Streptomyces ficellus: one gene and its partner. The protein of the gene in region 2 interacts with the protein of the main gene of each other region in a pairwise test. Links are inferred from orthologs where the notes say so. Each region holds a gene or a part of one and is shown on either strand. Other genes may lie near its edges.

Region 1 (3,312 bases), 3.1 Mb from region 2 along the record:
AGAAGGCGGACTCGTACGACGCGTGATCAGGCGGACGCCGCGGGCCACGCCTCGGCGAGCATCCGCCGGGTGTCGCCGAGGAGCTGCGGCAGCACCTTGGTGTGGCCGACGACCGGCATGAAGTTGGTGTCGCCGCCCCAGCGGGGAACGATGTGCTGGTGCAGGTGGGCGGCGATGCCGGCGCCCGCCGACGCGCCCTGGTTCATGCCGATGTTGAAGCCGTGCGCCCCGGAGGCGGCCCGCAGCGCGGTCATCGCCTGCTTGGTCAGCAGCGCCAGCTCGGCGGTCTCGGCGTCGTCCAGCTCCGTGTAGTCGGCCACGTGCCGGAACGGGACGACCATGAGGTGGCCGCCGTTGTACGGGTACAGGTTGAGCACCGCGTACACGCTCTCGCCCCTGGCGACGATCAGCCCGTCCTCGTCGGACTTGGCCGGGAGGGTGCAGAACGGGCAGCCGTCGCCGGCGCCGGGACCGGTCGGCTTGTTCTCCCCCTGGATGTACGCCATCCGGTGGGGCGTCCACAGGCGCTGGAACGCGTCAGGCGTCCCGACTCCGATCTGCTGCTCCGGCTCAGTCGTCATGCGAGCCAGCATATTCGCCGCCGGTGGAGCGTGAACCGAGGGGCGGCCCCGGGAACCGGGACCGCCCCTGGGCGACGTGCGTCAGACCTGTACGCGGCGCTCCACCACGTCGGCGAGCTTGGCGAGGGCCTCGTCGCGCGGGATGCCGTTCTCCTGCGAACCGTCCCGGTAGCGGAAGGAGACCGTGCCGGCGTTCATGTCGTCGTCACCGACGATGATCATGAAGGGCACCTTCAGCTTCTGGTGGTTGCGGATCTTCTTCTGCATCCGGTCCGATGAGGCGTCCACCTCGACACGCAGGCCCTTCTTCTTCGCCTCGGCGGCGAACTCCTGGAGGTACCCCACGTGCGCGTCGCCGATCGGGATGCCGACCGCCTGGACCGGGGCCAGCCACGGCGGCATGGCGCCCGCGTAGTGCTCCAGCAGGACCGCGAAGAAGCGCTCGATGGAGCCGAACAGGGCGCGGTGGATCATGACCGGCCGCTGGCGGGAGCCGTCCGGCGCGGTGTACTCCAGGTTGAACCGCTCCGGCAGGTTGAAGTCGAGCTGGACGGTCGACATCTGCCAGGTCCGGCCGATGGCGTCCTTGGCCTGGACGGAGATCTTCGGGCCGTAGAAGGCGGCGCCGCCCGGGTCCGGGGTCAGGGGAAGGCCCTGCTTCTCGGCCACCTGGCGCAGGGTCTCGGTGGCCTCCTCCCAGATCTCGTCCGAGCCGACGAACTTCTCGGGGTCCTTGGTGGACAGCTCCAGGTAGAAGTCGTTCAGGCCGTAGTCGCGCAGCAGGTTCAGGACGAAGGTGAGCGTCTTGTCGAGCTCCTCCGCCATCTGCTCCTTGGTGCAGTAGATGTGCGCGTCGTCCTGGGTGAAGCCACGGGCGCGGGTCAGGCCGTGCACGACGCCGGACTTCTCGTACCGGTACACCGTCCCGAACTCGAACAGGCGCAGCGGCAGCTCGCGGTAGGAGCGGCCGCGCGCGTCGAAGACCAGGTTGTGCATCGGGCAGTTCATGGGCTTGAGGTAGTAGTCCACGCCCTCGTCGAGCTGCATGGGCGGGTACATGCCGTCGGCGTACCAGTCCAGGTGGCCCGAGGTCTCGAAGAGCTTGCCCTTGGTGGCGTGCGGGGTGTAGACGAACTCGTACCCCTCTTCCTCGTGGCGGCGCCGCGAGTAGTCCTCCATGACCCGGCGGATGATGCCGCCTCGGGGGTGGAAGACGGCGAGGCCGGAGCCGATCTGGTCCGGGATGGAGAAGAGGTCCAGCTCGCTGCCGAGGCGGCGGTGGTCGCGCTTCTCGGCCTCGGCGAGGAAGTCCAGGTGGGCCTTCAGCTCGTCCTTCGACGGCCACGCGGTGCCGTAGATGCGCTGGAGCATCGGGTTCTTCTCGCTGCCCCGCCAGTACGCGGCGGCGTTGCGCATCAGCTTGAACGCCGGGATGTTCCGGGTGGTGGGCAGGTGCGGGCCGCGGCAGAGGTCCTTCCAGCACAGCTCACCGGTCTTGGCGTCGAGGTTGTCGTAGATGGTCAGCTCGCCGCCGCCCACCTCGACGTCCGCGCCGTCGTCGCTGGACGCGGATCCCTTGATGCCGATGAGCTCCAGCTTGTACGGCTCGCCCGCCAGCTCCTCGCGGGCGGCCTCGTCGCTGACCACGCGGCGGGAGAAGCGCTGGCCGCGCTTCTGGATCTCCTGCATCTTCTTCTCGATGGCCTTGAGGTCATCGGGAGTGAAGGGGCGCTCGACGTCGAAGTCATAGTAGAAGCCGTCCTTGACCGGCGGGCCGATGCCCAGCTTGGCCTCGGGGAACAGCTCCTGCACGGCCTGCGCCATGACGTGCGCGGTGGAGTGCCGCAGGATGTTCAAGCCGTCCTCGGAGGAGATCTCGACCGGCTCGACGGTCTCGCCGTCCTTGATCTCGTACGCGAGGTCCTTCAGCTCGTCCGCGACCCGGGCGGCCACGACGGTGCGCTCACCGGCGAAGAGGTCGGCGGCCGTAGTGCCCGGCGTCACCACGCGCTCTTCCCGCTCGGAATCGCGTTGGATGATCACACGGACGTCTGACACCGGTCTCTCCTGACTGAAGGGGTACCCAAAACCTCTTGCTCGGGCAATAGGAGATGGTACCGAGCCGCCCGGCCCGCCCGCGAAACGGTTTCCCCTCCCCCGGCCTCAGTCGCCCGGCCCGCACGCCTCCCCGAAGAAGCCCAGGTTCTCGTGGAGGGACTTCATCAGCCGGTCCCGCTCCGCCTCGTCGACCTGCACGGGTACGACCCCGGAGGCGTCCGTCAGCCGCCGGAACCCGCCCCGGCTCTCCAGCCGGCCCGCCACCCGCACGGGCAGCCCGACCAGGTGCGCGTGCCCGGCCGTACGGTACGACTCCTCGTCCAGCGCCACCCGGACGTGCGGCACCTCGGCGCCCGCCAGCACCCTCAGCCGCACCGTGCCCGCACCGCGCGGTCCCGACCGGCGCATCCGCACCACCGTCCCGGTGATCCGCACCGGCACGGACGGCTCGTCCTGGAGGTAGCGGGCGCCCGCCTCGCGCAGCGCGGGCAGGTCACCGGGCGAGAACTCGACGGGCTCCGGCCGGGCCGCGCACCCCTCCGGCACCCCGGCGGCGGGCGCCCACGCCAGGGCGATCCTGGCGCCCTCGGTGCCGCGTACGAGGGAGACGAGCGCCTCGGTCAGCTCACGGCTCACGCCCGCCCCGACGGCCGAGTCGAACGCCTCCGGCCTG
Region 2 (3,042 bases):
CAAGATGCTCGCCCCGGAGGCCGAGGAGAAGGCCGCCCGCGAGGCCGCCGAGGCCGAGGGCAAGCCGGCTCCGGCCCGCAAGGTCGAGGTCCAGGTGCTGGACTTCGAGGTCGGCGACTCGGTCACCGTCACCGACGGCCCGTTCGCCACGCTCCAGGCCACGATCAACGAGATCAACGCCGACTCGAAGAAGGTCAAGGGCCTCGTCGAGATCTTCGGTCGCGAGACCCCGGTCGAGCTGAGCTTCGACCAGATCCAGAAGAACTGACGCATACAGCTTCCGAACAGGTCAGACCGGGCCTCGCGCCCGTTCTGACCTGCTCGGTTTTTGGCCGCGCATGGATACCCGTTATCGTTGTGCGGTATGCCTCCATCCGGATGACGTCGGATGGTGGCGAGAAACTCTCACTAGGACCCGGAGAGAGCAATGCCTCCCAAGAAGAAGAAGGTCACGGGGCTTATCAAGCTCCAGATCCAGGCCGGCGCGGCCAACCCGGCTCCGCCGGTCGGCCCCGCCCTGGGTCAGCACGGCGTCAACATCATGGAGTTCTGCAAGGCCTACAACGCCGCGACCGAGTCGCAGCGTGGCATGGTCGTGCCGGTGGAGATCACGGTCTACGAGGACCGTTCCTTCACCTTCATCACCAAGACTCCGCCGGCCGCCAAGCTGATCCTCAAGGCCGCGGGTGTGGACAAGGGCTCCGGCGAGCCGCACAAGACCAAGGTCGCCAAGCTCACGAGCGCCCAGGTCCGCGAGATCGCCTCGGTCAAGCTGCCCGACCTGAACGCCAACGACCTGGACGCCGCCGAGAAGATCATCGCCGGCACCGCCCGCTCCATGGGCATCACGGTCGAGGGCTGAGCAGCCCCCCGTACGACCTGTGGGAGGGCCACGCGCTGGCCCGGACCACGACTCCACACCTGAACCACACCAGGAGAAGCAGTGAAGCGCAGCAAGGCACTCCGCGGCGCGGACGCCAAGGTCGACCGGGAGCGTAACTACGCCCCCCTCGAGGCCGTCCGTCTCGCCAAGGACACCGCCACCACCAAGTTCGACGGCACCGTCGAGGTCGCCTTCCGCCTGGGCGTCGACCCGCGCAAGGCCGACCAGATGGTCCGTGGCACCGTGAACCTTCCGCACGGCACCGGTAAGACCGCCCGGGTCCTGGTCTTCGCGACCGGTGACCGTGCTGCGGCCGCGGAAGCCGCGGGCGCCGACATCGTCGGCTCCGACGAACTGATCGACGAGATCTCCAAGGGCAACCGCCTGAACGAGTTCGACGCGGTCGTCGCCACCCCGGACCTCATGGGCAAGGTCGGCCGCCTCGGCCGCGTCCTCGGCCCGCGTGGTCTGATGCCGAACCCGAAGACCGGCACCGTCACCATGGACGTCGCCAAGGCCGTCAACGAGATCAAGGGCGGCAAGATCGAGTTCCGCGTCGACAAGCACTCGAACCTGCACTTCATCATCGGCAAGGTTTCCTTCGACGAGACGAAGCTGGTCGAGAACTACGCGGCGGCGCTGGAGGAAGTCCTCCGTCTGAAGCCGTCCGCCGCGAAGGGCCGCTACATCAAGAAGGCGACCCTCACCACCACGATGGGCCCCGGCATCCCGCTGGACTCCAACCGCACCCGCAACCTCCTCGTCGAGGAGGACCCGGCCGCCGTCTGAATCTGACGGCAGTCGCGGGTCACGCGCACGAAACCGGCCCCCGCCGCTCGCAGGAGCGGCGGGGGCCGGTTTCTCGTCGTACGGGGCCCGCCCCACGAGCCGGTGGCGCCCGTGGGCCCCCTGGCCCCGTGGAGGCCCCTGTCAGGCCCCCGGAGCCCGGCCGGAGCGCTGCGGTGGCACGGGCGCGCGGGGGCGGGGAGTCACCCGGCCGGCGGCGATTTGCTTGACGGCGGGGCGGTCCCGTACTCTTCCACAGAAGCCAAAGACCGCTGGTCGTTGCTGCGCTCGTCAGAGTCGCGGCGGCCGAAGGATCCGCTAGCTGCGGACGACCCGCGCAGGTGACTGTGGATGAACTCCTGGATACCGCTCCTCGCTGAGCGCGACCGGTTGAGTCACGCCCCGTGCGCCTGCGCCGGGGCGTTTCGTTTTGCCCAGTCTCCTTCCTTCAGCCCACGCGGTCCGAATCACCCGGAAGGAGGCCGAGGCTCATGGCGAGGCCCGACAAGTCTGCTGCGGTTGCCGAGCTGACGGACAAGTTCCGCAGCTCGAACGCCGCCGTGCTGACCGAGTACCGCGGTCTCACCGTGGCACAGCTCAAGCAGCTGCGCCGTTCGCTCGGTGAGAACGCCCAGTACGCCGTGGTGAAGAACACGCTGACCAAGATTGCGGCCAACGAGGCCGGGATCTCGACGCTGGACGACCAGTTCGCTGGTCCGACGGCTGTCGCCTTCATCACCGGTGACCCGGTGGAGTCGGCGAAGGGTCTTCGTGACTTCGCCAAGGAGAACCCCAACCTGATCATCAAGGGCGGTGTCCTTGATGGCAAGGCGATCTCCGCCGATGAGATCAAGAAGCTTGCGGACCTCGAGTCCCGCGAGGTTCTGCTCGCCAAGCTGGCGGGCGCCATGAAGGGCAAGCAGTCCCAGGCTGCCGCGCTCTTCCAGGCGCTTCCCTCGAAGCTCGTCCGCACCGTGGACGCGCTCCGTGCCAAGCAGGCCGAGCAGGGCGGTGCCGAGTAATTCGGCTCGCGCATTGACCGTGGCCCCCTAGGGGCGACGGTCGCAGCGGGCCCAACGTACGCCCGCCTCACATGTACACCCGGCACCAGCCGATTTAGTGGAAGGACCGCCATCATGGCGAAGCTGTCTCAGGAAGACCTGCTCGCGCAGTTCGAGGAGATGACCCTCATCGAGCTCGCCGCGTTCGTTTCGGCGTTCGAGGAGAAGTTCGACGTCACCGCCGCCGCCCCGGTCGCCGTCGCCGCCGCCGGTGTCCCCGGTGCCCCGGCCGAGGCCGCTGAGGAGAAGGACGAGTTCGACGTCATCCTCACCGGTGCCGGCGACAAGAAGATCCAGGTCATCAAGGTCGTG

The links.
Region 1: the proteins of rplA (region 2) and thrS interact in binary tests that used the Escherichia coli proteins (3 or more experiments, as listed by UniProt). The link is inferred for Streptomyces ficellus from one-to-one orthologs.

Annotation. Positions count from the first base shown.
Region 1 is NZ_CP034279.1:6,088,161-6,091,472, reverse strand. The notes cover bases 152-3,149. They hold thrS (threonine--tRNA ligase), read right to left. Parts: upstream 2,640-3,149; coding sequence 663-2,639; downstream 152-662. Other genes in these bases: EIZ62_RS27340 (hypothetical protein), read right to left, coding at 2,745-3,149; EIZ62_RS27350 (HIT family protein), read right to left, coding at 152-593. Outside these bases: EIZ62_RS27355 (hypothetical protein), read left to right, coding at 1-26; more of EIZ62_RS27350, read right to left, coding at 27-151; more of EIZ62_RS27340, read right to left, coding at 3,150-3,312. UniProt on the Escherichia coli protein: Catalyzes the attachment of threonine to tRNA(Thr) in a two-step reaction: L-threonine is first activated by ATP to form Thr-AMP and then transferred to the acceptor end of tRNA(Thr). The rate-limiting step is amino acid activation in the presence of tRNA.
Region 2 is NZ_CP034279.1:3,001,307-3,004,348, reverse strand. Bases 80-2,807 are described here. They hold rplA (50S ribosomal protein L1), read left to right. Parts: upstream 80-943; coding sequence 944-1,672; downstream 1,673-2,807. Other genes in these bases: rplL (50S ribosomal protein L7/L12), read left to right, coding at 2,806-2,807; rplJ (50S ribosomal protein L10), read left to right, coding at 2,161-2,691; rplK (50S ribosomal protein L11), read left to right, coding at 428-862; nusG (transcription termination/antitermination protein NusG), read left to right, coding at 80-268. Outside these bases: more of nusG, read left to right, coding at 1-79; more of rplL, read left to right, coding at 2,808-3,042. UniProt on the Escherichia coli protein: One of the primary rRNA binding proteins, it binds very close to the 3'-end of the 23S rRNA. Forms part of the L1 stalk. It is often not seen in high-resolution crystal structures, but can be seen in cryo_EM and 3D reconstruction models.